DNA from 2 places in the Janthinobacterium sp. SUN176 genome. Region 1 is predicted to be linked to the other one. Evidence: predicted binding sites of a transcription regulator. Region 1 holds the regulator's gene; the other holds the start of a gene.

Region 1 (16,101 bases):
TTGGTGCCGTCCGGCGACCACGACGGCGAAATGATGGGCTCGTTCGAGCGCAGGGCGACCTGGATGCCTTCGCCATCGGCGTCGGCCACTTCCAGGCGGTATTCGCGGCCCGATTGCGTGACGTAGGCGATGCGCGTGGCGAACGCGCCTTTGACGCCCGTCAACTTTTCATAGATATCGTCGGCGATCTTGTGCGCCAGCAAGCGGTTGAATTGCGGCGCGGCCGCATTGTTCATGCTGGAGATCTGGGCGCCCTTGATGGTGTCGAACAGCTTGTAGCGCACGTCCAGGCGGCCATCGGCCATGCTTTGCACGGTGCCGGCCGCCAGCGCGTCGGCGCCGCGCGACTTCCATTGCTCGTAGCTGACGGGCGCCGTTTCCGACACGGGCGCATCGGCGTCGATCAGCTTGAACACGCCGCTGCGCGCCAGGTCGGCCTTGATAATGCCCGACAGCGATTGCGGCGCCGCCGATTCATTGACGAAACTGGCGACAGCTACCGGGATCTGGTTGCTGCCGATCCCCGTAATCTCCACGCGCAGCTGCGCCTGGGCGCCGGAGGCTCCCAGCATCAGGCCGGCGCAGAGCACGACATAGCTCATTTTTTTCATGGTCATCATTTAGGCAAATCCTTCATCTCGAATATGAGTTCAATCTCGCGTTCCACGGTGCCGTCTTTTTTCTTCGGCAGTGGCGACGATTTATTAATGGCGTTTTCCACCGAGCTGTCATACGCCGGCAGGCCGCTACTTTTAATCTTTCGGACCGAAATAATTTCCCCAGTTGGCAGTTGCTCGATCTTGAACACGGCGCGCGGGTTGCCCGGCACGTCCGTGCTACCGCTGTACGCGATATTGCTCTTGATCTTGCTCGTCAGGGCAGCGACATAGCCGCTGTCCTTGCGTGGCGCGGTCGCTTTCGCGGCCGTACCTGTTGTGCCATTGCCTGCCTGCGCCATCAAACGCTTCATGTCATCGGCACGCAATTTGTCGGCTGCCGCTTTTTCAGCCGCCGCTTTTTTCGCCTTGGCCGCTTTTTCGGCCGCCGCTTTTTTATCGGACAGTTCTTTCTCGGCTTTTTCTTCCGCCGCTTTTTCTTTCTCTTTTGCTTGCTTGGCTTTCTCCAGCTTGTCGGCCTTTTCTTTTTCCAGCTTTTCAGCCTTGTCTTTTTCTTTCTGCTTCTGTTTTTCCAGTTCGCGCTTTTCTTCCTCGCGTTCCTTCAATTCCTGCTTGCGGCGTTCTTCCGCTGCCGCTTTGTCTTTTTCTTCTTTCAGCTTGGCCTTCTTGCGTTCGAGGGCGATCTCCGCCTCGCGCAGGTCGACCTTCGGCTCGGGCGCGGCCACGGGCGGCGGTGGCGGCGGGGCCGGCTGTTCCACTTGCGGTTCCGGCGGCGGCGCCGGTGTCGGTTCCGGTTCCGTCGCCACTTCGGGCGGCGGCGCGGCCGTCTGCACTTTCAGGTCCCATACTTCCGCTTCGACGGCGACAGGTTCCGTATTTTGCCAGTGTACGCCCACCCACAGGAAAAACAGCAGGCCAAGGTGCATCGCCAGCGCCAGGCCCAGCGAGGGCCAGCGGCTGCGTTCGCGCGGCACGCTGTAGGGCTTGCCGAGTACATGGTCGATTTGTTTGGTCTGCAAAGTCTAGTCTATCTAAAAACGGTCAAGTCTGGAAACAGGGTGCTGCGCTTACTTGGTGGCCAGGCCGACGCGGGTAATGCCCATCTTTTTCGCTTCCGAAATGAGCTGGATCACATCGTCGTACTTGCTTTCCTTGTCGCCCGCGATCATCACGGGATAGTCGGGATTGCTTTCGTGCAAACCGCGCAGCTTGCGCAGCAGGGCGTCGCGGTTCGGTTCCGTTTCCGGCGACAGCTGTTCCTTGCCGATGACGCCGATCGACAGCGAACCATTCGGCTTCAGCACGATCTGAATATAGTCATCGGGCGGTTTCGCCGACCTTTCCGCGTTGGGCAAGTTCACCACGCTGGGATTGTTCGACGACGGCATCACCATGAAAATGATCAGCAGCACCAGCATCACGTCGATATACGGCACGACGTTGATCTCGGACTTGAACTTGCGGCCACGGCCACCGCGCATGCCGCCACTATTAAAGGAGGAACCCATGAAACTTGCTCCCTCTTAGCGCGACTGGCGCTGCAGGATGTTGGAGAATTCCTCGACGAAGCTCTCGAAGCGGATCGCCAGGCGGTCGATGTCATGCGAAAAACGGTTGTAGGCGACGACGGCGGGAATGGCCGCGAACAGGCCGATGGCGGTGGCGATCAGCGCTTCGGCAATGCCGGGCGCGACGGCGGCCAGGGTGGCTTGCTGCACGTTGGCCAGGCCGCGGAAGGCATTCATGATGCCCCAGACGGTACCGAGCAGGCCGATGTACGGCGAGACGGAGCCGACGGACGCGAGGAAGGCCAGGTGCGATTCGAGCACGTCCATTTCACGCTGGAAGGCGGCACGCATGGCGCGGCGTGCGCCGTCGAGCACGGCGCCGACGTCCAGCGCTTCGCGCGAGCCGTAGGAAGCCTTGCCCTTGATGAACTCGCCCATGCCGGCATCGAAGATGCGGGCCAGCGCGCCGCTCTGGTCGCGGTTGCCGCTGGCGTTCTGGTGCAGCGCATGCAGGTTGCCGCCAGCCCAGAAGCTGCGTTCGAATTCGATGGTTTGCTTGCGCGCCTGGCGCACGGCAAACATCTTGCGGAAAATGTAGGTCCAGCTGGTCAGGGAAATCAGCAGCAGCAGGGCCATGATCAGTTGCACGATCAAATGGGCATTGGAGATGAGCGCGAGGAAAGAAAGATCTTGTGTAACGTTCATTGGCTGGCAGTCTGTTGGGTGAATTGTCCGGAGGTGGCGGGTAGGGCTCAGGCGGCGCGCATGCGGGCCGCGACTGCATCAGGCACGGCGCGCGGGCGCAGTGCCGAATCGACGCAGCCGATCTTGACGCGTGCCGTGTTGAGCAGGCGGTCGCCGCACCAGGCTTGTTGCAGGAAAACGATGGAGGCACGCCCCATTTTTTCTATGCTTAAGGTTAATCTTACCGTGTCATCGAGCCTGGCTGGCGCATGATAGTCGGCGTTGACGCTTTTGACAACGAACATCGCGTCATGCTGTTCCAGCAATTCCTGCTGGCCCACGTCGATGGCGCGCAGCCATTCGGTGCGCGCGCGCTCGAAGAATTTCAGGTAGTTAGCGTAATAGACGATGCCGCCGGCGTCGGTGTCTTCATAGTAGACACGTACGTTCCAGGTAAAGACTGAAGGCATGTTTATTGCGCCAGTAGTGAGATTGAGCAACATTTTACGCGATTTTTCTTCTTGTGACTGTGGGCGCTTGCTGGAAAGCCATGCAAAAGCTGCATATAAGTTGCACCGCAGCATTGTAAATCCGGCGTGTGCAATGGCAAGCTTCGTAACATACGCTTACATGCCATGGCCAGGTTTAAGCCCAGCTTAAAAGCCGCGGCCATCCCCGGGGCGGCCTGTGGCCGCGCCCGGGCTGCGATGGCGCGCGGCGATTATAGCCGCACGGTTGCATTCCTTGCTCAATTTGGGTACTTAACTTACAATTTGACTTCCATTACGTCTCACGTGACTGGCGAAAAGTCGGGCGATCTCCATGAATGGCGGTCGGCAAACCGGCGAAAGGTGGGCACCCACCGGGAAACGTGAGATTTTTCATCAGCCGTTCGCCTGGGTAGCCACTATGGAAAAGCACGAAGAGGCTGCCTGTCCAATGTTGTTATTCACTTAACGCCGGCTCCCCTCATTCGATCCAACCTGCCAGTACAAGCACCCTCATACTTGGAGTTTTTACATGTTTGCAAAAGATCACAACCTCGCCAACGTCGATCCTGAATTGTTCGCCGTCATTCAAAAAGAGAACACGCGCCAGCACGACCACATCGAACTGATCGCGTCGGAAAACTACACGTCGCCAGCCGTAATGGAAGCGCAAGGCTCGCAGCTGACGAACAAGTACGCCGAAGGCTACCCGGGCAAGCGCTACTACGGCGGCTGCGAATACGTCGACGTGGCCGAGCAACTGGCCATCGACCGCGTGAAACAGCTGTTTGGCGCCGAATGCGCAAACGTGCAGCCGAATTCCGGCTCGCAGGCGAACCAGGGCGTGTTCTTCGCCATGTTGAAACCAGGCGACCTGATCATGGGTATGTCGCTGGCCGAAGGCGGTCACCTGACCCACGGCATGCCGCTGAACATGTCCGGCAAATGGTTTGACGTCGTGTCGTATGGCTTGACGGCGGAAGAAGACATCGACTACGAGGCGATGGAACGTCTGGCCCGCGAACGCAAGCCAAAGCTGATCATCGCCGGCGCGTCGGCATTCTCGAAAAAGATCGACTTCGAACGCTTCAGCAAGATCGCCAAGGAAGTGGGCGCCTACTTCATGGTCGACATGGCCCACTACGCCGGCTTGATCGCCGCCGGCCTGTACCCGAACCCGGTGCCGTTCGCCGACTTCGTCACCTCGACCACGCACAAATCGTTGCGCGGCCCGCGCGGCGGCATCATCCTGATGAAGGCCGAACACGAAAAAGCCATCAACTCGGCCATCTTTCCTGGTATCCAGGGCGGCCCGCTGATGCACGTGATCGCCGGCAAGGCCGTCGCCTTCAAGGAAGCGCTGAGCCCTGAATTCGTCGAATACCAGAAGCAAGTGATCAAGAACGCCGACGTGCTGGCGAAAACCCTGATCAAGCGCGGCCTGCGCATCGTGTCCGGCGGCACCGAATCGCACGTCATGCTGGTCGACCTGCGCGCCAAGAACCTGACGGGCAAGGAAGCCGAAGCCATCCTCGGTTCCGCGCACATCACCTGCAACAAGAACGGCATCCCGAACGACCCGCAAAAACCGTTCGTCACCTCGGGCATCCGCCTGGGCAGCCCGGCGATGACGACGCGCGGTTTCAAGGAAGCGCAAGCGGAAGAAGTGGGCAACCTGATCGCCGACGTGCTGGACAATCCGCATGACGCCGCCACCATCGAGCGCGTGAAAGCGGCCGTGAAAGTACTGGCCGACGCGCACCCAGTGTACGCAGCATAATTATTTGTCCAGAATGTGTCATACGGAGTAAGATTCTGTATGACACATTCCAGTCGTGCCCAAGGGCGCCCGGAGTGATTCGGGCGCCCTTTGTACAAGGGCGGCGATTTCCCGTAATTATTACTATAAAGTTGTAGCCAGCCCATGAAATGTCCATTTTGCCAGCACGGCGACACCCAGGTTCTCGATACGCGCGTATCGGAGGAAGGGGATGCCATTCGGCGCCGCCGCCGCTGCGGCAAATGCGACAAGCGTTTTACCACGTACGAACGCATTGAACTTATCATGCCGGCCGTCGTCAAAAAGAATGGCAGCCGGACGGAGTTCGCTGCGGATAAGTTGCGCGGCAGTTTGATGCTGGCCTTGCGTAAGCGTCCCGTCGCGGCCGCCTCTGTGGATACGGCCATCGCGTCCATCCAGGAAAAGCTGCTCACCAGCGGCTTGCGCGAAGTCGAATCCGGCTATATCGGCGAACTCGTCATGCAGGAACTCAAGCGCCTGGACAAGATCGCCTACATCCGCTTTGCCTCCGTCTACAAGAATTTCGAAGACCTGGCCGAGTTCCAGGACGCGATCGCTGAAGTGGGCCAGGCGCGCAAGCCCTGACGCTCACCCGGACATTCACTTTGCCGTCAGCGGGGCCGCTCCAGCGCCCCGTGTTCACCATGCCAGCGCTTGCCTTGCAAGCGGTCTGATCAATACCAACGCCGTTCTTCTCGACTTATCATCGCTCTGTTTGCGCTAGCGCAGACGCGGGTTTTTGCGCGCGCCTATCTTGTAGCTGGGCCGCCTGTTCCTGCGGCTCTTTCTGCGGAAGGGAGTAGCGCATGCGCAAGGACGGTCGCACTATGTTTCCTGCGGATGGCAGCAGCCTCGTCGAAGTGCTGGTGTCGCTGCTGCTGTTGGCGCTGGGCCTGCTGGGCGCCAGCATCCTGCAATTGAACGCCCTGCGCGCGCGCCACGAGTCGGCGCTGCTGTCGGCGGGCGTGCAACTGGCCGCCGGCATGGCCGAGCGCATGCGCGCGAACAACGTGCTCATGAATGGCCCCGATGCGGGCAATCCCTACCTGAACGTGGCATATGCGGCGGCGGACGGCGCCGAAGCTGGCGGTGGCGCGCCGGACTGTCTTGGCGCTGCCGCCTGCGGCGCGGCCGAACTGGCGCAATTCGACATCGCCGAATGGAAGCAGGGGCTGCACGCGGCCTTGCCCGGCGCGCGCCTGCGCATCTGCCGCGACCTTGCCGCGTGGGATGCCGCCGCCCAGGGCTTGCAGTGGGCGTGCAGCGGCGGCAAGGGGGCGCCCATCGTCATCAAGCTGGGCTGGCGCGGCCGGCTGCCCGATGGCTCGCCCGCCGTGAATGCGGCAGGCGAGTCGCTGCCCAGGCTGGCATTCCAGCTGGGCGGGGGCGGCGCATGAACGGCGGGCATCGTGGCATGAGCCTGGTCGAATTGCTGGTGGCCCTGTCGCTGGGTGCGCTGTTGATGCTGGCCGCCAGTAGCGTGCTGCTGGCGGCCAGCGGCAGCTATGGCGACCAGTCCGCCAGCGCTCGCCTGGATGACAACGCCCGCTATGCGCTCGACGCCATCGCCCGCGCCGTGCGCCAGACGGCGTATGTGAATTGGGACAGCAGCGCCGCGCCCGTCGCCCATGCGGATTACGACAGCGCGAATATCGCCGGTCTCGACGCGCGCAGCCTGGGCAAGAACAGCGACGGCATCAGCGGCGCGCTGCCCGGCGCCCTGCATGGCAGCGACGTGCTGGCCTTGCGCTATTACGGCGCCGGCAAGGAAGAGGGCGGCGACGGTTCCGTGCTCAATTGCGCCGGCTTCGGCGTGGGCGCCGCGCAAACGGAGGCGCAGCGGGGCTGGAGCATTTTCTACGTGGCGCAGGGCGCCGATGGCGAAGGCGAGCTGCGCTGCAAATACCGGGGCGCGAACGGCTGGGGCGCGGACGCCGTCATCCGTGGCGTCGATGCTTTCCAGGTGCTGTATGGCCTCGACACGGATACGCCGCCTGACGGCGTGGCGAACCGCTATGTCAACGCCAGCACGCTCGACGCCTACGATGCGGCGCTGCTGCTGGAGGGGGCGGACGCGGCTGCGCGCCAGCGCGATTTTCAACGGCGCACGCACTGGAAACGCGTGGCCAGCGTGCGCGTGGCGCTGTTGCTGCATGGCGAGGCGGAACCGGCTGACAAGATGGCGGAACTGGGGCCGGCGCAGTTCGACCTGTTCGGCAAGGCGTATGCCGAGGCGCATGGCGCCGGCGACACGGGCGTGCGCATCGCGCGCGCATCCTTGCCTGCCGCGACGCGTTCGCGGCTGCGGCAACTGGTGCAGACGAGCATCATGCTGCGCAACGGGCCGGCCTAGGCGGGCGGCGCGATGGCTGGCGCGGGCGTCCGCTGTTGCGTGCCTTGGCGCCCACCTCGTGCGCGATGCGGCGGCGCCACCCTCGTGTATGTGCTGTGCCTGCTGGTGATCATCTTGTTGCTGGGCATTTCGGCGGCGCAGATGGCCTTGCAGGGAGAAAAGGCGGCGCGCGGCGAGCGCGACCGGCAGATCGCGTTTCAGGCGGCGGAGGAGGCACTGGTGGATGCGCAAAACGATATCGAAGGCTTGCCCGGCGCGCCGGGACGCAGCAGCCTCTTCGCGCCAGGCAGTGCGGCCGGGTTCTCGGACGGCTGCGGCGAGGGAGGCGCGCTGGGCTTGTGCCTGCCCGCGGCCCCGGAGGCGCCGGCCCTCTGGTTGAGCATGGACCTCGATGGCGCAGAAGGAAGCAGCCGCGCCGTGCCGTATGGCCAGTTTACGGGCGCCGTCATGCCGACGGGGCAGGGATTCCTGCCGTCGCGCCGACCCCGCTACCTGATCGAATTGCTGCCGTTTCACCCGCCCGGCGCGCAGGCCACGACAGTGGCCGGCGGCCTGGCTACGGAAAGCTATGTGTACCGCATCACGGCCATCGGTTTTGGCGCGCAGGAAAGCACGCAAGTCGTGCTGCAAAGCTATTACCGCAAGCAGGCGGCGGGAGCGGGGCCATGAGGGCGTCGTGGTTCATCTTGCCGCCCACTTTGCCGTCCACTTTGTGGCCTGCTTTGCGGTCTGCCCGGCGGCATGCCGGCTGCGTCTGGCTGATGCTGTTGGCCTGTCTGGCCAGCCTCTGTTGCGGCGGCGCCCTTGCCGCCGCCGTCCCGCCGGTGACGCTGGCACGGGCCGACGCGGGCTTGCACGGCGCCAGGGTGCCGCCGAATCTGTTGCTCAACCTGTCCTTCACGCATGCGGCAGCCGCTGCCGCGCATGGCGGCGAGTATGCGCCGCAGCGCGAGTACGCAGGGTATTTTCATGCGCGCATGTGCTACAGCTATCCGTATCGCAGCAAGGATGGCGTCATGCTGCCGGACTTGCGCGTAGCGACCGCTTACTTCTCCGTGCTGAAACCGGCCGATGCGCTGCACGGTTGCGGCGGCGATAGTTTCAGCGGCAACTTTCTCAACTGGGCCAGCACCAGCATGCTCGACCTCGTCCGCTACGCGCTGACGGGCGGCGACCGCGTCATCGACGAAGTGCGCAAGACGGTGCTGCAGCGCGCCTACCTGCCTGATGCCGGCAGCCCCATCGACTTTTTTGCCCACCCCGTCTTTTTCCCGCGCAAGGTCTTGCAGGCCGGCGTGGCGGCGGCGACGCCATTTGCGCTGGCGCAACTGGCCATCGTGTCCTGCCGCAACCGCCTGCTGTTCGGCGACGCCAGCCTTGGTCAGTCTGCGGGCGGCACTTGCGATGCGCCTGGCCTTGCTGCCACGCACGGGGTGTTCCTCGCGCGCGTGCGCGTGTGCGACGCTGATGAGGGGCCGCTGCGCGACGACTTGTGCCTGGCGTATGGTAAGAACTACAAGCCGGTGGGTGCCGTGCAGCGCCATGGCGGCAGGGTGCGCGTGGGCGTGTTTGGTCATTTGAACGGCATGCCCGCCAGCGCAGGCCCCGTGTATGGCGGCGTGCTGCGCGCGCCGCTGGCCCATGTGGGCAGGCAGCGCTGGACGGCGCCCGACTATTTGCCGCAAGACAATGCCGGCGCCGAGTGGAATCCCGCCACCGGCGTGTATGTGGCCGAAGCTGCGGCCCAGGGCGCGGGCCTTGGCGGCGGGGTGACCGCTTACATCAATGGCCTGGGCCGCGGCAATGCGGGGCATCCTGGCGCGTACGCCAGGGCGGCGGCGCTGGCCGAATTGCTGTACGAATCGCTGCGCTACCTGCAGGGACGGCAAGCGAGCGCCCCGGTGCCGCCTGCCACGGCCCCGCCTGCCATCGACGACGGCTTGCCGGTCGTGACCCAATGGAGCGACCCGCAAACGGCCAGTTGCCAGCGACATATCGTCGTCAGCCTCGGCGATGCGGGCATGGCGGGCGACCGTTACGTGCCCGGCAATGTCCCGGTCACTCCCGCCGCATCCGGCGACCGCGCCCGCGCGCCGGACGGTTTTGCGCCGCCGCCGTTCGATGCGATGGCCTGGACGCATGCGGTGGGCAGCCTGGAAAGCGGCGGCATGCCCGGCAATCCCGCGCCACGGCCGGAGCTGGCGGCGCTGGAATTGCTGGCCGACGGGGCGGGCGGCGCCAGCTACCATGCGGCGGGCCTGGCCTACTGGTCGCACGTGCAGGCTCTGCGTCCCGGCGGCAAGAACGACGGCGGTGCAAAGGTCGAGCACTATGCGGGCGACTTGCGCCAGGGCGACCCGGCCGGCGAATCTGCTGCCACTCCCGCCTCTACACCCTTGCTGCTGGCGTCCAAGTATGGCGGCTTTCTCGATGCGAATGGCGACGCCAACCCCTTCAAGAGCGCGACGGGCGGCGCGCTGGATGAATGGAGCCTGGACGGCCGCTGGCCCGGTCATTACTTGCCCGGCAGCGATCCGGCCGCCCTGATCGCGGGACTGCGCGCAGCCTTCGCGGCAGCCGATAAGGGCACCTTGCCGGCGGCGCTCGCAGGACCGGCCCTGATGGCGCTGGCCACCGGCACGGAAGAGGCATACTGGTTCCAGACGCAGCTGCGCCTGGCCGATGGCGGCATGACTGTGTCGCGCACCGCGTTTGCCGTGGGGGCCGATGGCGCACTGCTTCCCGGCAAGCCATGGTGGATTGCCGGCGGACAGGACAAGCCCGTGCCGGATGGCGCGCCTGCGTCCTTGCGTCCCGTCTACACGCTCGACGCCCAGGGCAGCCTGATGCCGCTGGCCTGGAACCGCCTCGACGCAGTGCAGCGCGGCGCATTCGACAGTGGCGATGGCCGGGGCGAGGCGCGCCTGGCGTACCTGCTGGGCCAGCGCACGCACGAGGTGGGCCAGCCAGGCGGTTTCCTGCGGCGCAGGTCAGGCAGCCTGGGCGCAGCACCCTATGGCAATCTCGTGTACGTGGGCGCGCCCGGGCTGGGCATGCCGGGCACCGGCTATGGCTTGCACCGTCAGGCGCTGCTGCAGCGGCGCAGAATGCTGTACCTGGGCGCCAGCGACGGCTTGCTGCATGCCTTCGATGCGCGCACGGGCAGCGAATTGTTTACCTATCTGCCGCAAGCGCTGCTGCACCTTGCGCCAGCCGCTGCGAGCACTCACTACAGCTCCGGCCCGCTGCTTGACGGCGCGGCGGCCACGGCGGAAGTGCTGGCGCTGGGACATTGGAAGACGGTGCTGGTGTCGGGCATGGGCGGCGGGGCGCAGGGCGTGTTTGCGCTCGATATCACCGACCCGGCCCGCTTCGCGCAAGACGGGGCGCTGTGGGAATTTACGGACCGCGACGACAGGCTGATGGGCAATGTGCGCGCGCCGCCCGCCTTCGCCCGCATCAATATGGGTGGCAAGGAGGGCGCGCCGGCCTACCGCGACTTTGCCATCGTCGCCAGCGGCTACAACAACCATGTGAACGATGGCAAGGACACGACGGCGCCCGCGTCGGCCGCCGCCATCTTCCTGCTGGCGCTGGACAAGGCCCCCGGCACGCCATGGGTGTTGGGAAGTAATTACTTCCGCCTCAAGGTGCCCGTGGCCAGCGGCGGCGGCCATGACGCTGATGCGGGCGCGAACGCGGATGTGGACGCCATGCCCCGGGCGCTGGGTCCGCCCGCCGTGGTGCCGGGCAGCGACGGCGCGCTGGCGTATATGTATGCGGGTGATTTGCAGGGCAATATCTGGCGCCTCGACATGGCTGGCGGGCCGCCGTGGAAGGAGGGGCAGGGACGCAAGCTCGTCTTTGTCGCGCGTGATGCGCAGGGCCGGCGCCAGCCCGTGACGCAGCAACTGAGCGTGGCCTACGCGCCCGGCGGCGGCTATGTGCTGCTGTTCGGCACGGGCAAGCTGGTCGAAGCGGCCGATACCTGGCCTTCCGCCTTCCTGTCGCAGTCGTTTTATGCCGTGCACGACGATCTGCGGGAATCATCTTCCACGCGCAGCCGGGCCGACCTGGAGCAGCGCAGCCTGGGCGAGGCGACGGGCGGCCTGCGCGTCGACGGCGCCGAATTGCGCTACACGGGCAGCGACGCTATGCGCGGCTGGTACCTCGATTTTATGCAGACCGCGCAGACGGGCGAACGCAGCGTCAGCAGTCCCGTGCTGGCCGCCGGCAAGGTGATCTTCAACACCGTCTTGCCGGGGCGCGACCCTTGCGCCAAGCCGGCCACGCGCCTGTACGTGCTCGATGTGCTGAGCGGCTTTGCCGCCGATGGCGCCGGTGTCGTGCAGGCGGGTGCGCAGACGGGGCGTTTGTTCGATGGCTTGGCGCGCGCGCCGCCGCTGGCGCTCGAACTGAACAGCACGGTGGGCGCCCCGACGGCGGCAGGGCGGGCCGAGGGGCGCAAGGAACTGGCCGTGCTGCAACCGGGCTTGCCTGGCGCAGCCAGCGGGGCGGCGCTCAAGGTCGTCAGCGCGCCGCTGCCGGCCCGGCGCCTCAGCTGGCGCGAAGTGGCGAACTGGCGCGAATTGCACGAGGCGGCCAAGAAAAAATAGGCATGGCAAGGCCGGCGCAGCGTATCGGCTGGGGCTGTTTGGAAAGGGGGAAATCGCATGGGGACGTTGGCAAGGCGGAACTGGTGCACTGCAAACGGAAGCGCTCCTGCTGCCAACCCGCCGGGCTTCAGCCTGATCGAACTGCTGGCCGTGCTGGCGATCGTGAGCCTGTTGCTGGCGCTGGCCGCGCCCGCTTACCATGGCCATGTCGTGCGCGCCAAGCGGGTGCAGGGGCAGGCGGCCCTGCTGCGCCTGATGCAGCAACAGGAGCGCTATTATTCGCAAAACAATCACTATCTGGCCTTTTCCTCGGCGTCGCCCGCGCCGCAGGCGCAGCAGTTTCCCTGGTGGTCCGGCGAAGGACCGGCTGCCGGCAGCGCGTATGAAATCGAGGCGCTGGCCTGCCCCGGCGCGACTATCGGGCAATGCGTGCTGTTGCGGGCCATGCCGGGCACGGCCAAGGTCGATGCGCAATTCCAGGATGCCGATTGCGGCGTCCTGTCCTTGAACAGCACGGGCCAGCGCGGCAGCAGCGGTCCCGCCAGCCATTGCTGGCCCTAGGCCATGGTTGCGCTGGCGCGGGCACGAGGCAGCGGGGATTCACTGTCATGCCGCCTTTCGCCTTCCTGCGGCCGGCCCTGGTTTGTCCGTTCGCGCAAGCAGCCACGCCGGGCGGGGCATACCTTGCTCGAATTGCTGGCCGTGCTGGCGATTGCCGCGCTGCTGGCGGCCGCCGCCATGCCCAGTCTGCAGCAGGTGCTGGCGCGCCAGCAGGTGCGGGCGGCGGCCACGGACTTGTTCTCGGCCATCGAATTGACGCGGGCGCAGGCGATGGCGCGGGGGCAGCGCGTGCTGCTGATGCCGGCCGGGCCCGGTGGCGTGGATTGGCGCACGGGCTGGCTGGCATTCATCGACCGCAATGCCAACCTGGCGTTCGATGGCGATGACGAATTGCTGTTCCGCCAGGGGCCGCTGCCGGAGGGCATCACTGCCCAGTTCGTGTTTTCGTCGGCCACGGCGCCGTTTTATATCGCCTACAATGGCGCAGGCCGCAGTTGCAGCGCGACCAATAGCCTGGCGGCGCGCTGGGGGACCCTGTCCCTGGCTTTGGGAAAGCAGGTGCGCCATATTAAAATCAATATGCTGGGCAGGGTGCGCGTGTGCGACCCGCAGCAGCAAGCGGCCAATTGCAGCGGCGTGGCCGACAGTTCGTAATCCGACTCACCTATCACTCACTATCAAAGAAGCCCGTGGAAATACTCAACGATATCGATGGCATGCGCCTGGCGCTGGAATGGGCGGCGCGCGGTTTGTACACGACCTCGCCCAATCCCCGCATCGGCTGCGTGATCGTCAAGGATGGCCAGGTGATCGGCGCCGGCGTGACGCAGGCGGCCGGGCAGGATCATGCCGAGGTGCAAGCCTTGGCCAATGCGGCGGCGCGCGGCAACGACGTGCGCGGCGCCACGGCCTATGTCACCCTGGAGCCGTGCAACCACCATGGCCGCACGCCGCCATGCTCCGATGCGCTCGTGCGCGCGGGGCTGGGCCGAGTCGTGGCCGCCATGACGGATCCGAATCCGCTGGTGGCAGGGCAGGGGCTGGCCAAGCTGGAAGCGGCCGGCATTGCCGTCACGACGGATGTGCTGGCCGACGAGGCGCATGAAATGAATATCGGTTTCTTTTCGCGCATGCAGCGCGGCAAGCCGTGGGTGCGCTTGAAAACGGCGGCCAGCCTGGACGGCATGACGGCCTTGCACAATGGCCAGAGCCAGTGGATCACGGGGCCGGCAGCGCGCGCCGACGGCCACGCCTGGCGCGCGCGCGCCTGCGCCATCCTGACGGGCATCGGCACGGTCAAGGCGGACGACCCGCAACTGAACGTGCGCGCCGTCGAGACGCCGCGCCAGCCGCGCCGCATCGTCGTCGACAGCCGGCTCGACATCAGCCTCGACGCGCGCATCCTGCAGGGCGGCGGCACGTGGATCGTGGCGGCCGTCGCCAACCCGGAGAAACAGGCGCAACTGCAGGCGCTGGGTGCCGAAGTCATCCTGTTGCCGAACGCGGCCGGCAAGGTCGACCTGGCCGCGCTGATGCTGGAACTGGGACGCCGGCAAATCAATGAAGTCCACGTCGAGGCAGGCGCCAAACTGAACGGTTCGCTGATCCGCGAAGGCTGCGTCGACGAGTTGCTGGTCTACCTGGCGCCCACCTTGCTGGGCGATGCGCAAGGCATGTTTACCTTGCCCGCCTTGACGGATATCAAGCAGCAGCGCACTTTGCAATTTCACCAGGTTCAGCAAGTGGGCGAAGATGTGCGTATCCTTGCAAGATTCGCCCAGCGTACTTAATAGATTTACACTTTTTATAAGGTTAGCTCCATGTTTACAGGAATTGTTGCCGCCATCGGCAAGATTGAAACCGTGCAACCGCTCGACGGCGGCCTCGATGCAGGCGTGCGCCTGAATATTCACGCGGGCGGTTTGCCGCTGGCCGACGTGGCCCTGGGCGATTCGATCGCCATCAATGGCGCCTGCATGACGGTGGTGGAAAAGTCGGACACGGGTTTTGCCGTCGATGTCTCGCGTGAAAGCCTCAATTGCACCGTGGGCCTCGATACCACCACGGAAGTGAACCTGGAAAAAGCCCTGACCCTGGCCGAGCGCCTGGGCGGCCACCTGGTGTCCGGCCACGTCGACGGCCTGGGCATCGTGCGCAAGTTCGAAGCCGTGGGCGAATCGTGGGAACTGGTGATCGAAGCGCCGCACGAACTGGCGAAATACCTGGCCTTCAAGGGTTCCGTCGTCGTCAATGGCGTGTCGCTGACCGTCAACCGCGTGGAAGACCTGGGCGCGGGCGCCGTCAACGGCTGCCGCTTCTCGATCAACCTGATCCCGCACACGATCGCCATGACGACCTTGAAACATTTGACGGTCGATGGCAAGGTCAACCTGGAAATCGACCTGATCGCCCGCTATGTCGAGCGCATGCTGTCGCTGGACAAGGCCGCCGCCTGATATAAAAGCTGAACAGGGCAACACAGCCGCCTTGCCAGGCGTGTGTTGCTTTTCTTGCAGACGTGCATACTATGAAGCTTTCCGCAGTGGAGGCTAGCCATGGACCCGATTTCGCGCGCAACCGTGCCCAACACCATCCCGGCCACGTCCCGCGTGGGCGCAACGGCACCTCTGGCGCCGGCGCAGCCCGTGCCGGCATCTGGCGCGGCGGCTGCCCTTGCAATACTTTCCTCGACGCAGGTAGACATCTCCCCGCTGGGCCAGTTCCTGTCCGGCGTGGCCTTGTCGCGCCGGCAACTGCTGGCCTTGCAGGGCGCCACGGAAGAGGCCAGGGCGGCAAATACCCCCGTGAATGTCAATGACGACTTGCTGGCGCTGGCGCGGCAACTGACGGAATCGTTCGCCCAGCTGCAAACGAGCGGCATCGACGCCAGCCAGCTGGCCACGGCCGGCGACACGCCGGGCAGCCTGGCGCAGCGCTACGATTTATTGTCGGGCGACGGCACGACGGATGCAGCCACGGCGCTGGCGCAGGACGGCAGCTTGCTTACGCAAGCACAACTGGCCCGCATCGGCATCGACTTGCGCAATGAAGATGTCGATGCGGCAACGTTGCAAGCAGCGTATGCGGCCGACAGCAATGCCACCCTGGACGCATTGCAACAGGGAACGGAGGTGCTGGCGCAAGTGGGCGCCGTGCTGGCCCGGCAGCAGGGCGCACCGCTGGCGGCCGGTGTCGAAGCGGATTTGACGGGAGAAACACTGCCGTCCGGCGCCGTACAGGCGTCGCAGGCCGCGCAGCAGCCCGTCGACGTGGCGCCGCCGCAGACGGCCGCCATTGCGCAGCGGCAACTGGAACTGCAGCGGCAACTGGAAGCGGAAGAACTGAACCTGGACTTGCAGGAGCTGCGGCCCCAGCCGCCAGCGCAACAGGCCGACAATGCCGCGGACTTGCTGCAGACGCAGCGCACGGACAACCTGCGCATCGATGCCCAGCGCCTGGATGCCGAACGCATG
Region 2 (16,101 bases), 530 kb from region 1:
GCGCATCGCGCAAATCGCCGCCTGGACGCCGCCGCCCGTGGCCACGTTCCTGCTGACGTCCGAGACGACGGCGCCAGCCATCGCCGAGCACGTGCGCGCCACGCAGCCGTCCACCGTGCAGATCGTCGGGCATATCGACCCGGGCGAGGTGGCCGAACTGGCGCGCTTGCTGCCGCACGTGCGGCGCGTGCAGGTGATCCACGTGGAGGGGCCCGAGGCTTTGGCGCTGATCCCCGCCTATGCGCCCCACGTCCATGCGTTTTTGCTCGACTCGGGCCGTCCCGGCGCTGCCGTGCCTGAACTGGGCGGCACGGGCCGTACGCACGACTGGTCTGTCAGCGCGCGCTTCGTGCGCGCCAGCCCCCGTCCCGTCTTCCTGGCCGGCGGGCTGGACGCCACCAACGTAGCCGATGCGCTGCGCCAGGTACGCCCCTACGGCATCGACCTGTGCTCGCGCGTGCGCACGGACGGCAAGCTCGATGTCATGAAGCTGGCCTTGCTGATGGCGGCCGTGCGCGACGCGGATGCGGCGCTGTATGCGGAAGGCTAATCGGCCGGCAGCTTGGCCATCTCGCGCACGAATGCTTCCGTGAACGCGGCCACCTTGCCGCTGGCCGCGCGCGGCGAGATCAATCCCACGATGGAATGCGATTCCTCGTCCGGCAGGGCGATAAAACGCACGCCGGGCGGCGCCACCAGGCGCATGCTGTCCGGGACGATGGCGATGCCCATGTTCGCTTCGATCAGGTTCAGCTGTGAAGTCTTGCGCGACAGGGCGCGCGCCGCCTTCGGGAAGAATCCCTGCGCCAGGCACAGGCCCGCCACCAGGTAGCTGAGGCCTCCCCGGTCCTTGTGCGGGATCGAGACGAAGGCTTCGTCGCGCAGGGCGGCGATCGTCGTGCGTTCCAGCGCGGCCAATGGCGACATCGCTGACACGGCCACCACCAGCTTTTCCGCGTACAGTTCGCGTACGACGATGTTGGCATGCTTGCGCAGGGTGGGCAGGCGCACGAGGCCCAGGTCGGCGCGGCCTTCCTCGATGTCTGCCGCCTGGTTTTCCGACGATCCCTTGGAGATATCCAGCGAAACGCCGGGGAACTGCGCCAGCAGGCGGTTCAGTACGGCGCCGATGGCGGGCGTGAGGGTGACGGAACTCGAATGCAGCAGGCGGATGATGCCTTGCGCCCCTTGTCCCACATGGCGCGTCTGGCGCACGGTTTCGTCGATATCTTCGAGGATGCGTTTGGCCCGCTCATAAAAGACCTGTCCCGCAGGCGTCAGTTCGATATGGCGCGCGTCGCGCGTCAGCAGCAGCGCCTGCACCTCGCCCTCCAGCTCCTTGATCTGCCGGCTCAGGGCCGATTGCGCGATATATAATTTTTCCGCCGCGCGCGAGTAGCTGCCCGCATCGACGACTTCGACAAAATAGCGGAACTGTCTGATGGAAATCAATCGTATGCCTTTTTGAGATCGTAGACTGCCTGATTTGATATTAGCCTGGCCCCGGGGTTCGCGTTACAGTGGCCTGGTCTGCTGTCACTGCAAAGGAATGGCCATGCTGGAATTGATCGGGGTGCTGGGACTGCTCGTCAGTATTATTGTAAAACTGATTTTCGTCCAGATCGGCGCGGCGGCCGAGGGCAAGGAAGACTAGTATGCCAGGGTCGCCACATACGGAGCCGCCAAGCTCAAAGGCTGCAGGCGGCAAGCTGGCGCAGCTCCGTCCCATTCCGCCAGCGGCAAGCCCGCGCACTTGAGTGCCGCCTCGCGCGCCGTCCACGCTTGCGCCAGGGCCAAGGGGCGTTGAGCATCGGGCAATGAAGCCAGCTCCTGTGTCACCTGCGGCCCCAGGTAATCGCGCGCCAGATTGCACCAGTCGGCAATAGCCTGCACCCGCATCACGTCAAGGCCGACAGGGCCGTGCAGATGGACGGCGGCCAGCGAGATGCCCTCGTCATGGGTCAATGACAAACCCGCTGGGCGGCCGGCCAGCAGCAGGCGCGGGGCCTGGCCAGGTGTCGACTCCACCGAAATCGCCTCGATGTCCAGCTTCAGCCACTGGGCTAGCGCCTCGCGCACGGCGGCGCGGATGCGCAAGCGGGCCTCGGCGCGCGGCAGCACGGCGGCGATGCCGATCACCAGCACGCCGTTTCCAGACCAGAGCACCGTACGATTCATCGACTGCGATCAGCTGCGCAGCGGCGCGGCCGGGCAGCCCGCCCAGTTGCTGCCGGCGGGGATGTGCTCGCCCTTCATCACCAGGGTCAACGGTCCCAGGCGCGCATTGTCGCCCACCTTGGCGCTGTACAGCACGGAGCTGCGCGGACCCATGTAGACGCGCTGGCCGATGTCCACGTGGTCGATCTTCATCACGCGGTCTTCGAACAGATGCGTTTGCGGGCAGGTGAGGGCGTTCAATTCGCTGTAGTCGCCGATGTGCACGCAGTCGAATTCCGTGATGTCCGTCGTGTCCATGTAGACGCCGCGGCCGATCTTGCAGCCGAACAGGCGGAAGGCAAGAGGCAGCCACGGCGTGCCGCGCAGGTAGCGCATGAAGTTGGGTACGGCGATGCCTTCGTACAGATTCGTCACGCCTTCGGAAATCCACACGAATGGCGTCCACATGGGCGCCGCGTGTTTGCGGTAGCGTCCCAGCAGCAGCCACTTGAACAGCACCACCACCAAAAAATTGCCGATGCCGTAGGCCAGGCCGGCGATGGCCAGGTCGCCCACCACCTCGCCCCAGCGCCCGGCGCCCGCGATCGGCATCACGTCCAGCACCAGGGTATAGCCGACGGCGATCACCACCGCGTGCGGCGCGACGATGCGGAATGCTTCGATCAGGCTGCGGCCCAGGCGGCGCAATAGCGATGGCTTGAACGTCAGGTGCTCGGCAAAGCCGCTGACCTGTTCACGCGCGGGCAGGTGCATGGGCGGGGAGCCCAGCCAGGTGTCGCCGCTGTGCATCTGCTCATTGCGTGGCGCATGCGTGTGCACGCCGATCAGCACGTGTTCGGGCAGCACGGTGCCATCCGGGATATAGCTGCCGTTGCCGACGAAGCTGCGGTGCGAGATGACGGTGGGGCGCATGGTCATCCAGCCGCCGTCGATCTGTTCGTCGCCCAGCATGACGGCGTCGGCGATGAAGGTGTCGTCGCCCAGGGTCAGCATGTCGGGCACCACGCCCAGCGCCGTGGAAATCTCGGCGCCCTTGCCCACCTTGGCGCCCAGCAGGCGGTACCAGTACGGCGCGTAGACGGTGGCGTAAATACCGTGCAGCACGTTCAGGCTCGATTCCTGGATATGGCTGACCAGCCACTTGGCGCAATAGATATTGCTGTGCACGGGCGAGCTGCCCGGCTTGAGGCGCGGCAGCGCGCCCCAGCGGATGGCGGCCGACAGCAGGGCCGTGAGCACGATCAGCACGGCGCTGGCGGGGAAGGCCAGCAGGAAGTAGCGGGCCAGCTGGGTCGTCACGTCGCGTCCCTGCAGCCACGGCATCATTTCGCGCTCGTCGAACCAGTCGATCAGCACGAAGCTGGGGAAGACGGGCATGAAGAACAGCACGGCGATGAGGACCATGCCAAAGCAGAAGAACAGGGTTTCGCCCGTCAGGCGCAGGCGCGAGACGGCGGGGCGCGGCGGCTGGCTGGCCACGTCAAACGGGCCGATATCGCGCGCGGGCGAGCCAGTCCAGACCCTGCCGGCAGGTACCGCTGCGCCATCGGCCAGCGCCGATTGTCCCTCCAGGTGGCCAAACGCGCCCACGCTGGTATTGCCTTCCAGGATAGCGTAAGAGCTGATGCAGGCATCGTCGCCGATGCGGATCTGGCCCAGCAACAGGCGGCCCCGCTCGACCCTGGCGTTTTCAAAGTTGACGGCATTGCCCACGCTGACGTTGTCGCCGATGGCCAGCAGGTCAGGCGCGCGCAGGGTCATCGAGCCGATGACAACTTCCTTGCCCACCTTGGCGCCCAGCGCGCGCAGCCACCAGCTGTTCAGGGACGAGCCGCTGAGCAGGTAGGCGGGCGCCGATTCGACCAGGCGGTCTGCCAGCCACCAGCGGTAGTAGGTGACGCCCCACAGCGGATAGCTGCCCGGCTTCAGGCGCCCGGCGATCAGCCACTTGCCGGCAATCGCAATGGCAAATTCGGCCAGCGTCGCCAGCAGGAATACGCCGATCGAGGCAGCGATGGCGCGCGGCACCGTATCGCCCGTGTCGCCCGTGAAGAAGTGGTAAGTGAAGAAGGGCGCCATCCACTGCGCCATGCGCAGGGTGACGAGGCCAGGCACGGCCGCCGCCTGCGCGGCGCCGCACAGCCAGCGCTTCCAGGTCGATGGCGGCGTCCATTCCGCTTCCGGGGTGGCCAGCGCAGGCGCTTCACCCAGCACGGCGGCGATCTTGCCGATCTGCCGGTTCTGGTAAATGTCGCGCACCGTCATGTGGGCGTAGGCCGGATCGGCGCGCAGGGCGGATGCGAGGCGCGCAGCCAGGAAGGAATGGCCACCGAGGTCGCTGAAAAAATCCAGCTGGCGCAAGATCGCCTGGCCAGGAAACAGCTTGGCCAGCGCCGCGAACAGGGCCGCTTCGGCCGGCGTTTCCGGCACGTCCGATTCGCCCGCCTCGCCTGCGGGCGGCGTGGCCAATGGCATGGCCTTTAATGCTTTCCGGTCGATCTTGCCGGAAGTGAGGCGCGGCATCAGCGGCAGCAATTCAAAGCGGCCCGGCACCATATACGGCGGCAAATGCAGGTTCAGGGCAGTGCGCAGGGTTTTCGCCGCCAGGGCGTCCTCGGGCGCCTCGTCGCTGCCGACGATATACGCCACCAGCTGGTCGATGCCGTCGTCCTTGCGCAGCAATACTGCCACCGTGCCCACGCCCGCCTGCTGCGCCAGCACGGCTTCGATCTCGCCCAGCTCCACGCGGAAGCCGCGAATTTTCACCTGGTCGTCGGCGCGGCCCAGGCACAGCACCTGGCCGTCCGCATCGATGCGCGCCAGGTCACCCGTGCGGTACAGGCGCGCGTCATCGTCGCTGGTCGCCCAGGGATTGGGCAGGAATTTTTCCACCGTCAGGTCGGGCCGGCCCAGGTAACCCTCGGCCAGGCCGGGGCCGATGATGCACAATTCTCCCGTCTCGCCGCGAGGCAGCAGGGCCAGGGGACGGTTTTCTCCCGCTTCGGCCACCTGCAGCACCAGCAAGCCATAGTTGGGCAGCGGCGTGCCGATGGTGACCGGTTCGCCGGGCCGCAGGCGCGCCAGGCTGCACGAGACGGTGGCCTCCGTAGGGCCATAGGTGTTGAACATGGCGCGGCCCGGACGCGACCAGCGTTCGACCAGCGACTCCGGGCACATCTCGCCGCCCAGGTTGATCAGGCGCAGGCTCGGTACTTCCTCGGCGAACAGGGCCAGCAGGGTCGGCACCGCGTGCAGAACGGTGACCTTGTTCTCTGTCAGGGCGCGCGGCAAGGCTTCCGGGTCGCCCGAGATATCCTTGGGGCCCAGCCACAGGGTGGCGCCCACCAGGTAGGCGATCCAGATTTCCTCGAACGACATGTCGAAGGCGACGGAAAAGCCCTGGTAGACGGTATCGTCCTGCGTCACTTCCAGCACGGCGTTTTCGCTGCGCAGGAAGTGGCAGATGCTGCGTTGATTGATCAGGATACCCTTCGGTTTTCCCGTGGAGCCGGACGTATAGATGACGTACGCCGGGTGTTCGGGCAGCACGGCGCCGCGCGCGGGCAGCACTTCGCCCGGCGCGGCGGGCGCCAGCAGGCTTTCCGCCGTCCACACGGGGCGGCCCACGCTGGCCTCCGCCAGGCGTGGCGCGAAATGCGCGCAGCTGACGACACCAAAGCCATTGGCGTCATCGAGGCACACTTGCAGGCGCTCGACGGGCGTGTCTTCATCGACGGGCAGCCAGGCGGCACCCGCCTTGGCGATGGCCGCCTGCATCAGCAGCAAATGGGCGCCGCGCGGCAGCCACAGGCCCACGATGTCGCCCGGCTTCACGCCGGCCGCCACCAGGCGCGACGCGGCCAGGCCCGCCTGGGCATCGAGTTGCGCATACGTGATGCGGCGCGCGCCATCGATCAGGGCGATTTGCTGCGGGCAGCGGCGGGCCGTCGCTTCCAGCAGGTCGGCCAGCACTTCCTCGCGCAGCAAATCCGGTCGCGGCGGGCCGTACAGGATGTCGGCATGGGTGGAAGGGGTGCCTGGGCTGGCTGCGGTGAAATCGTTCATGGATGACGCTTATCTGTAATGCGGTGTGAGGAATCTGACGGGCTGCGCGTGGTGCGCAGCACAGTTGATACATTACAGCACGCAAGACATTTCAGCGTTGCAGAACGGGGAATTTTGCGGGGCTTTCCGAAATAATCTGCTTGTCGGCTCAACTGCCATGGTTACGGAATGTAAAACGGGGAAACATGGCGCCGATTTGCGCCACCGTGCGCGCCGCCGGATAGCCGTGCAGGGGGCGCCCGGACAGTGCCGCATCCGCGCAGCCTTCGGCGCGGAATTGCTGCAGCACGTAGTTATCGACGCCTTTGGCGGCCAGAGTGGAGGCCAGGGCCAGCAGCTGGTCGTCCGGCAGCAGGTCCGGATGGGTGGTGGTGCGGCATTCGTAGGCCACGCCGCTGGCGAGGATGGCGTCCAGGCAGGCGCGCGCCGGGTCGCCGCTGCCGGCCACGCGGGTCACATGTCGATAGTCGGCAAACGGCGCCTTGATGTCGAAGCCCACCCAGTCGACCAGGGGCAGCACTTCCTGCAGGCGCTGCGGATAGATGCAGGCCGTGTGCAGGCCGATGCCGAAACCCAGTTCCCTGACGTCCTGCATGGCGCGGCCCAGCGCCGGATCCATGCACGCTTCGCCGCCGCTGAAGACGACGGCGTCGACCAGGCCCGTTCTGCGGCGCAGCCAGGTCAGGACGTCCTGCCACGGCATGGCGCCTTCCGGCGTGCGCGCCTGCAGGTGCGGATTGTGGCAATAGCCGCAACGCCAGGGGCAGCCCTGCACGAACACCACCGCCGCCAGTTTTCCTGGATAGTCGGTGGCGGAAAAGGGCGTCAGGCCGCCCACCTTCAATTCAGCCGCCATGGCAGGCGGGCTGGCCAACCCGGGCGCTCGCTTCCGTAAAATACTGGCGCTCGTGGAATTCGCCCTGCTTGCCGATGTTGAACGAGGCGACGGGGCGGTGGTAGCCCATCACGCGCGTCCAGATTTCGCAGCGCTGGCGTTCCGTATCGAGCAGGGTGATGGCGGGAGTGAAGTCGGGACGTGCATTCATGGCGTTTCCTCAAGTGATGGAGCAGGTTGGGCTTGCTTGCGGGCAATGAGCTCCGCATCGCAGGTGGGACAGAATTCATGCTTGCCGGCCAGGTAGCCGTGGCGCGGGCAGATGGAAAACGTGGGCGTGACCGTGATGTAGGGCAGCGAAAAGCGGCTCAGCGCGCGTTTCACCAGTTCGCGGCAGGCGTTCGCGTCGGACAGTGCTTCCGTCATGTACAGGTGCAGCACCGTGCCGCCCGTGTATTTGCGCTGCAGCACATCCTGTAATTCCAGCGCCTCGAACGGGTCGTCCGTGTGGCCCACGGGCAGTTGGGACGAATTCGTGTAGTACGGGTTGTCGACGGTGCCCGCCTGCAGGATGGCGGGATAGCGCTTGCGGTCTTCGCGGGCGAAACGGTAGGTCGTGCCTTCGGCCGGCGTCGCTTCCAGGTTGTACATATGGCCCGTCTCTTCCTGGAAGGCCACCATGCGGGCGCGCACGTGGTCGAGCAGGCGCACGGCCAGCGCGTGGCCTTCTGGCGTCGTGATGTCCCAGGCGTCGCCGCTGAAATTGCGGATCATCTCGTTGATGCCGTTCACGCCCAGGGTGGAAAAGTGGTTGCGCAGGGTGCCCAGATAGCGTTTCGTGTACGGGAACAGGCCTTGCTGCATCAATTCCTCGATGGTGCGGCGCTTGATTTCCAGGCTGGTCTTGCCCAGTTCCAGCAGGCGGTCCAGGTCGGCCATCAAGGCTGGCTCGTCGCCGCGCCACAGGTGGCCCAGGCGCGCGCAGTTGATCGTCACCACGCCCAGGGAACCCGTCTGCTCGGCGGAACCGAACAGGCCATTGCCCCGTTTCAGCAGTTCGCGCAAGTCCAGCTGCAAGCGGCAGCACATGGAGCGGATCATGTTCGGCTTGAGTTCCGAATTGATGAAATTCTGGAAGTAGGGCAGGCCGTAGCGGGCCGTCATTTCGAACAGGCGTTCGGCGTTTTCGCTATGCCAGTCGAAATCCTCGGTGATGTTGTAGGTGGGGATGGGGAAGGTAAACACGCGTCCCTTGGCGTCGCCCGCCATCATGATCTCGATGTAGGCGCGGTTGATCATGTCCATTTCCGCCTGCAGTTCGCCATAGCTGAAGTCCATCTCCTGGCCGGCGATGACGGGAATCTGCTCGCGCAGGTCGTCCGGGCAGACCCAGTCGAAGGTGAGGTTGGTGAACGGCGTCTGCGTGCCCCAGCGCGATGGCACGTTGAGGTTGAAGATCAGTTCCTGCATGTACTGGCGCACGTCTTCGTAGCGCAGGCTGTCCTTGCGGATGTAGGGCGCCATATAGGTGTCGAAGGAGCTGAACGCCTGCGCGCCGGCCCACTCGTTTTGCAGCGTGCCGAGAAAATTGACGATCTGGCCGATGGCGCTCGACATATGTTTCGGCGGACCGGACTCGATCTTGCCCGGCACGCCATTCAAGCCTTCATGCAGCAGGGTGCGCAGCGACCAGCCGGCGCAATAGCCGGCCAGCATGTCGAGGTCGTGGATGTGCAGCGCCGCTTCGCGGTGCGCCGCGCCCACTTCCGGCGGATAGACCTGGTCCAGCCAGTAGTTGGCGATGACCTTGCCCGACACGTTGAGTATCAGGCCGCCCAGCGAGTAACCCTGGTTGGCGTTGGCGTTGACACGCCAGTCGCGCCGGTCCAGGTATTCATTGATGGACGCGGCGACATCGACCTGGCCGCGTGTGGGGGAAACTGCATTCGTCGTCATGAAACCTCCAATAAACACAACATGCGGTGTTTTTATGGAGATTAATCACTAAATATAGTGGCGTCAAAGGGCGCGTGCAGTGGCATGACGAATCCTTGATGCAGGTGAAAAAAGCGCCCCCGTTTACTTTTTCAGGCGGCCCTGGCGCAGGATGAAGGCGCTCGCGGCGAAGTAGGCGGCGCCGCAGACGGCGATGCTGAGGATGGAGGCGGGCAGCACGTGCGCCCAGATTTCCCGCGCCGAGAAGGTGCTCCAGCTGGCCACGCGCGCGTCGAACGTGACGTAATTGGCCAGCAGCCAGTAGAGGGCCAGCAGTCCCGTGCAGATGGCGGCCTGGCGCGTCACGGGCATGGCGCGGCGCGCGAAGACGGCTTGCAGGAACAGCAGCAGCACGCCCGGATACGCGCCCAGTACTTCGGGCGACAGCACGGAGAGCGCCTCGGCGTCGTAGCCTTCCGTGGGGGAGGCCCACTGCACCTGCAGCACGGTGAGGAACAGGGTGAGCAGAAAGATCAGCAGCGGTTTGCGGGGCATGGCGGGCAATCGAAGAGGGAGAAAAGGGGGCATTTTACAGCCAGGTCAAGCAAGTTGAACGCGCACCAGCCATGCATGCATTCCTTCACCTGCGTCAAGGACTGGGCAGCCTGGGCGGGGCTATAGTCTGCACCCTGAGCCGATACAGGACTGTGAACACCATGATGCTTGAATCAACCACCGCCACCCGCGTGGCCGGACCGCTGGAACTGGTCTGCCCCGCCGGCAGCCTGCCTGCCTTGAAAGCGGCCATCGACAATGGCGCCGACACCGTTTACCTGGGTTTTCGCGACGCCACCAATGCGCGCAATTTCGCCGGCCTCAATTTCGACGAGAAGGCCATCGCCGAGGGCGTGCGCTACGCCCACCAATATGGGCGCAAGGTGCTGCTGGCGCTGAACACCTATCCGCAGCCGCACAACTGGGCCGTGTGGCGCAGCGCCATCGACCGCGCCGCCGATGCCGGCATCGACGCCATGATCGTGGCCGATCCGGGCTTGATGGCGTATGCGGCCCAGCACCACCCGCAGCTGCGCCTGCACTTGTCCGTGCAAGGTTCGGCCACCAACTACGAAGCCATCAATTTTTACCATGAACACTTCGGCATCGCCCGCGCCGTGCTGCCGCGCGTGCTGTCGATGGCGCAGGTGGAGCAACTGATCGCCAAGACGGAAGTCGAGATCGAAGTGTTCGGCTTCGGCAGCCTGTGCGTGATGGTCGAAGGACGCTGCGCGCTGTCGTCGTATGCGACGGGCGAGGCGCCGAACACCCACGGCGTGTGCTCGCCGGCGAAATCCGTGCGCTGGCTGGAAACGCCGAACGGCCTCGAGTCGCGCCTGAACGGCGTGCTGATCGACCGCTATGCGCCCGGCGAAAACGCCAGCTATCCCACCCTGTGCAAGGGGCGTTTCGAAGTCAATGACGAAGAGTATTACGCCATCGAGGAACCGGCCAGCCTGAATACCCTGGCGCTGCTGCCGCAGCTGATCGCCATGGGCGTGCGCGCCGTGAAGATCGAAGGGCGCCAGCGCAGCCCCGCGTACGTGGCGCAGGTCACGCGCGTGTGGCGCGAAGCGATCGACGCCTGCCGCGAAGGCAATGCGCGCTATGCCGTCAAGCCGGGCTGGATGGCGGCCATGGACAAGCTGGCCGAAGGCCAGCAGCACACCTTGGGCGCTTACCACAGATCTTGGAAATAGAGGATGAACATGCTGAAGCTTTCACTGGGCCCTTTGCTGTACTACTGGCCGCGCGCCACCGTCTTCGAGTTTTACCAGCAGATCGCCGGTACCGCCGTCGATATCGTCTACCTGGGCGAAACCGTCTGCTCGCGCCGGCATGAGGTGCGCCTGGCCGACTGGCTCGATATCGCGGACATGCTGGCCGCCGCCGGCAAGGAAGTGGTGCTGTCGACGCAGGCGCTGATCGAGGCGGGCGCCGAACTGGCGACCCTGCGCCGCATCACGGGCAATGGCCGCTACGGCGTCGAGGCCAACGACATGGGCGCCGTGCACTGCATGGAAAAGGGCACGTCCTTCGTCGCCGGTCCCCATCTGAACCTGTTCAATGGCCCCAGCCTGCAATTGCTGGCGCGCCTGGGCGCGCGGCGCTGGGTGATGCCGCTGGAAATGGGGCAGACGGCGCTGGCCGAGATGCAGCGCCAGAAGCCGGAAGGGCTGGAGACGGAAGTCTTCGCCTACGGGCGCATGCCGCTGGCGTTTTCCGCGCGCTGCTTCACGGCGCGCAACCGCAACCTGCCGAAGGACGATTGCGGCTACAGCTGCCTGGAAGAGCCGGACGGCCTGCTGCTGCGCACGCGCGACGAAGTGCCCTTCCTCGTACTGAATGGCACGCAGACGCAGTCGGCGCTCGTCTACAACCTGGTGCGCGAACTCGACGCCATGCGCGACATGGGCGTGGCGGTGGCGCGCATCAGCCCGCAGGCCATGCATACGGAACAGGTCATCGCCATCTTCGACCGCGCCCGCCGCGGCCAGGTCAGCGGCATCGGCGCCCAGGCTCAGCTGGCGGCCTGCCAGCCGGCCGGCGCCTGCGACGGCTACTGGCACGGCCAGCCCGGCATGGAACAGCACGCCGCCCATTGAACGCCTCGAAAGGAAGCACCATGCAAGATCAACTGGAAAGATTGCCCGTCCCGGCCCCAAGCCCCGCCAGGCCGGGCATGAGCAAGCCCGCAGTGTCGTACCGGCTGCCCGAACCGCTGGCCGAATTGCTGTCCAAGCTGCCCCCGTATCCCGCCTCCTGGCTGTTCGTGCAGGGCTTGAACCGCCTGCTGGCGCCGCAATTGCCCGACGACGTGCGGGGCAGCCTGGAAGGGCGCAGCTTGCGCTTGCGGCTGCTGGACGCGGGCATCGCCTTCGATTTCGAGTGGCAGGGCACGGTGTTCGTGGCGGAGCGCTATGCGGACGTGCCGGACCTGTGCATCGCCGCCAGCGTGCATGATTTGATGCTGCTGGCGCGGCGCCAGGAAGATCCGGACACGCTGTTCTTCAGCCGCCGTTTGAGCCTGGAAGGCGACACGGAACTGGGCTTGCTGTTCAAGAATACGCTCGATGCCATCGAGTTGCCGCCATTCGACCTGCAGGCGCTGGGGCCGCGCCGCGTGCTGGCGCATCTGCGCGACCGGGGCGCGCGGGAAGGCTGAGCGAAAAAAGGGAGGGCGGGCGCTCAATGGCGTTCAGTGGCGGCAGTGGCCGCAGGCGCCGCTGCACGAGGCCAGCTGTTCTTCATCCGTCGCCTCGCCCATGAAGCCGGCGTCATTGACGGCGGCCAGCAGGCGTTCCTGCGTGGCCAGCCGTTCGTCGAACTGCACCGTGGCGCCGTGGCGCGCCAGCGAGACGCACACGGTGGCCACGCCCGTGACGGCTTCGAGCGCGCCCGTCAGCCTGTCGGCGCAGCCTTCATGATCCATTCCGATAATATTCAAGCGTGCTGTCTGCATGGGTTCCTCTTGTTTTTCAGATAAAAAAACAGCGTAGGCGAGCCATGCGCATGCCGTCCAGAGCAGCACGCAAGATTTATTTTGTATTTGCGGTTTTATTGATCTGGATTAATCCCCAGCCCTGCGGGTCACCTTGAAAGTGCTGTTGTTTTGTACACAGTTGCCGTATTCCAGTCGACAAGCGTGCCCTGCTGCGCGATACTGTCATTCTGATAAGAACGCTATGACAGCGCTGGAAAGGAGGGGCCATGCAGCGCCGCCCCCTGCTCAAGCTTGCCGCCCTGTGGCCGTTGGGTGCGGCCGCCGGCGCGGTGCCGCCGCTGCCGCTCGTGTATCCGCGCCACCAGGCGCTCGATGATCCGCAGCAAGGTTATGTGACGGCCTTGCTGCAACAGGCGCTGGCCAGGTCGGGTCAGGCGTATGCTTTGCGCCGCTCCGAACTGCGTATGGTGCAGACGCGCGCGATGCAGGAAATCGCCACTGCGTCGGGCGGTGTCGACGTCGTCTGGGCCATGACGAGCCGCGCGCGCGAAACGCAATTGTTGCCGGTGCGCATCCCCATCGACCGCGGCCTGATCGGCTGGCGCGTGGCCCTGATCCAGGCCCGCCAGCCGCAACTGCTGCGCGGCGTGCGCAGCATCGCCGCCCTGGCGCGGCTGTCGGCCGGCCAGATGCGCGACTGGCCCGACTCCGCCATCCTGCAGGCGAATGGCTTGCGCCTCGATACCTCGAGTACCTACGAAGGCCTGTTCCAGCAACTGGCGGCAGGGCGCATCGATTACTTTCCCCGTTCCGTAATCGAGGCGCAAAGCGAACTGGCCAGCCATGCGCACTTGCCGCTGGCGCTCGACGCCTACCTGGTCATCCGCTACCCGGCCGCGCTGTACTTCTTTGTCGGCCGGCACAGACCGGAACTGGCACGCCACATTGCAAGGGGACTGGAAAGCATGCTCGCCGATGGCAGTTTCGCGCAGCTATTCCAGCGCCATTTCGGCCGCCTCGCGGATGGCCTGCAGCTGTCCCGGCGCCACGTGCTGGAGCTGGCCAATCCCGACTTGCCCGAGGAGACGCCGCTGGCGCGCAAGGCACTTTGGTATCGTCCCAAACATTACTAATAATCTTATTGATTAATGTCAAACAGCGGCTTCAATCGTGCGCCCGATGTTTGATGAAGCGCAAAGCGAGTTCAACAGAACACCTGTTGACACTTATTAAATTTTCGCCGAACATAATTCCACGTTGCAACTCTTTTGGACTACGTTCCCAGCACAAGCGCTTGCCGCAGGTGTCGTGCGGGAGCCGTGCGCCCGTTCCACAGCCAGCTGCCGCCAGCCGCCGAACGCGCTGTCCCCTTGTCACCATCCGTTATCTTTTCGAAGGTTCGTCCATGCTCGATTCGATCACGTCCGTATTGCACCAGGTGCCGGAACTGGCCCTGTTCCTGGCGCTGGCGCTCGGTTACGCGGCAGGGCAGATACGCTTCGGCCCCATCCAGCTGGGCGGCGTGTGCGGCACCCTGGTCGCCGCGCTGCTGATCGGCCAGCTGGGCATCACCCTGGACGCCAGCGTCAAGAATGTCTTCTTCATGCTGTTCATCTTTGCCCTCGGCTATGCGGGCGGCCCCCAGTTCTTTGCCAACCTGAATGCCAAGGGCTTGCGACTAGGGCTGCTGTGCCTGATCGAAGTGGTGGTGGTGCTGGCGCTGGTGCTGCTGGCCACGCGTTTCCTGGGCCTGGACCAGGGCACGGCGGCCGGCATGATGGCGGGCGCGGCGACGGAGTCGGCCGTCGTCGGCACGGCCACGGACGCCATCTCGAAGCTGGCGCTGCCGGCCGCCCGCATCGCCGAGCTGCAGGCCAACGTCGTCACCGCGTATTCCATCACGTACATTTTCGGCCTGATCGCCATCGTCATCGTCACCAGCCAGATTTTTCCGCTGTTGCTGCGTGTCAACCTACGCGAAGAAGCCGATAAGTTGTGGGAAAAGATGGGCGGCGCGCAGACCGACGGCGACGGCGTGCAAGCCACGCCGGAGATGGTGGGGCGCGCCTACCGCATCAGCCGCGGCGCGGGACGCCGCCTCGACGCCTTGCAGCATATCTTTGCGGGCCGCGCCAGCATCACGCGCGTGCGCCGGCATGGCAAGGTCTTGCCCTTGGAACCGGCATTGCGCCTGCGCAATAACGACGAAGTGCTGGTGATCGGCCACCGTCCCGCGCTGGTGGCGGCCGAAGCCATCCTGGGCGAGGAATTTGCCGACACGACGGGTTTGAATATGGCCGTCTCGGCCGTCGAAGTGGTGCTGCAGCAAGCCGCGCTGGTGGGCCAGCCCTTGCGCCAGCTGGCCTTGCCCTCCGGCGTGCACGTGGCGGCCGTCGTGCGTGGCGAGCACAGCATGCCGCCCTTGCCGGACCTGGCCCTGCAGCGCGACGACGTGCTGCGCCTGTACGGCACGACGGAAGGGCGCGAGCTGAACACGGCGCTGGCCGCCATCGGCAAGCGCGTGCCCACGGGCGACCGCAGCAATATCGTCTACGCCAGCATCGGCATCGTGCTGGGCGTGTATATCGGCGGCTTTAGTGCCAAGCTGGGCGGCATCCCGTTTTCGCTGGGCACGGGCGGCGGCGCCTTGCTGACGGGCCTCGTGTTCGGCTGGTACCAGGCGCGCAAGCCGGGCATGCAGGGCATCCCCTCCAGCGCGCTCGACATGATGAAGGATATCGGCCTGGCCACCTTCATCGCCTGCGTGGGCCTGGCGTCGGGGCCGCAGGCGATCGATCTGATCCGCCAGTACGGTCTGTCCTTGCCGCTGATGGGGGTCTTGATCGCCGTCATCCCCGCCTCGCTGTCGCTGCTGGTGGGGCACTTTTTCCTCAAGCTGGAAGCGCCCGTGCTGCTGGGCGCCATCGCCGGCCAGCAGTGCAGTACGCCGGCTTTGTCCGCCGTGCAGAACGCGGCCGGCAATTCCACGCCCTTGCTGGGTTACACGATTACGTATGCCATCTCGAACGTGGTGCTGCCCCTGCTGGGGCCGCTGATCGTGGCCCTGGCCGGGTCGGTGCATGCATGAGCAGCCAGCAAGGGCAAACGCAGTAAAGAATTCCTTCAACACGAAAGGCGGTCCGCATGGAATGGTTGCATGAGTTATTCAAGAAGTCGCCTGAAATTGCCTTGTTTCTCTCCCTGGCAGTGGGTTACTACATCGGCAAGATCAAGTTCGGCTCGTTTCAGCTGGGCGGGGTCGCCGGTTCACTCCTGGTGGCGGTGCTCGTCAGCCAGGTGGGCGTCGCCATCGATCCCGGCGTGAAATCGGTGCTGTTCGCGCTGTTCATCTACGCCGTCGGCTATGAAAGCGGGCCGCAATTCTTCAATTCCCTGGGCCGCCAGTCGGTGCGCGAAATCATCCTGGCCGTCGTGCTGGCCGTGACGGCGCTGCTGACGGTGGTCATCCTGGCCAGGGTCTTTGGCCTGGACAAGGGCCTGGCGGCCGGCGTGGCGGCGGGCGGCTTGACGCAGTCGGCCATCATCGGCACGGCCGGCGACGCGATCACCAAGCTGGGCCTGGCGGCCG

What was found. Region 1 encodes NrdR, which represses ribonucleotide reductase genes. Its sites were predicted from a motif close to CACNANATNTNGTG; they were not measured.
Region 2: a site for NrdR is predicted at 9,081-9,094, ahead of O3299_RS02795 (ribonucleoside triphosphate reductase). Genes of this name have one in related genera too.

The regions. Positions count from the first base shown of each region.
Region 1 covers NZ_JAPWIA010000001.1:66,069-82,169, forward strand. The annotation lists gene tolB (Tol-Pal system beta propeller repeat protein TolB) at 1-620, opposite strand, end outside; gene tolA (cell envelope integrity protein TolA) at 617-1,636, opposite strand; gene O3299_RS00355 (ExbD/TolR family protein) at 1,685-2,125, opposite strand; gene tolQ (protein TolQ) at 2,141-2,830, opposite strand; gene ybgC (tol-pal system-associated acyl-CoA thioesterase) at 2,878-3,279, opposite strand; ZMP/ZTP riboswitch at 3,594-3,718, shown strand; gene glyA (serine hydroxymethyltransferase) at 3,830-5,077, shown strand; gene nrdR (transcriptional regulator NrdR) at 5,222-5,683, shown strand; gene pilV (type IV pilus modification protein PilV) at 5,926-6,495, shown strand; gene O3299_RS00385 (PilW family protein) at 6,492-7,451, shown strand; gene O3299_RS00390 (PilX N-terminal domain-containing pilus assembly protein) at 7,491-8,120, shown strand; gene O3299_RS00395 (pilus assembly protein) at 8,213-12,067, shown strand; gene O3299_RS00400 (type IV pilin protein) at 12,125-12,628, shown strand; gene O3299_RS00405 (GspH/FimT family protein) at 12,671-13,282, shown strand; gene ribD (bifunctional diaminohydroxyphosphoribosylaminopyrimidine deaminase/5-amino-6-(5-phosphoribosylamino)uracil reductase RibD) at 13,345-14,418, shown strand; gene O3299_RS00415 (riboflavin synthase) at 14,449-15,084, shown strand; gene O3299_RS00420 (hypothetical protein) at 15,184-16,101, shown strand, end outside.
Region 2 covers NZ_JAPWIA010000001.1:594,548-610,648, forward strand. The annotation lists gene O3299_RS02765 (phosphoribosylanthranilate isomerase) at 1-550, shown strand, start outside; gene O3299_RS02770 (LysR family transcriptional regulator) at 547-1,452, opposite strand; gene O3299_RS02775 (4'-phosphopantetheinyl transferase superfamily protein) at 1,651-2,166, opposite strand; gene O3299_RS02780 (Pls/PosA family non-ribosomal peptide synthetase) at 2,188-6,243, opposite strand; gene O3299_RS02785 (anaerobic ribonucleoside-triphosphate reductase activating protein) at 6,392-7,099, opposite strand; gene nrdD (anaerobic ribonucleoside-triphosphate reductase) at 7,089-7,289, opposite strand; gene O3299_RS02795 (ribonucleoside triphosphate reductase) at 7,286-9,034, opposite strand; gene O3299_RS02800 (hypothetical protein) at 9,158-9,568, opposite strand; gene O3299_RS02805 (peptidase U32 family protein) at 9,733-10,767, shown strand; gene O3299_RS02810 (U32 family peptidase) at 10,777-11,673, shown strand; gene O3299_RS02815 (SCP2 domain-containing protein) at 11,751-12,233, shown strand; gene O3299_RS02820 (heavy-metal-associated domain-containing protein) at 12,267-12,530, opposite strand; gene O3299_RS02825 (ABC transporter substrate-binding protein) at 12,779-13,645, shown strand; gene aspT (aspartate-alanine antiporter) at 13,918-15,600, shown strand; gene aspT (aspartate-alanine antiporter) at 15,657-16,101, shown strand, end outside.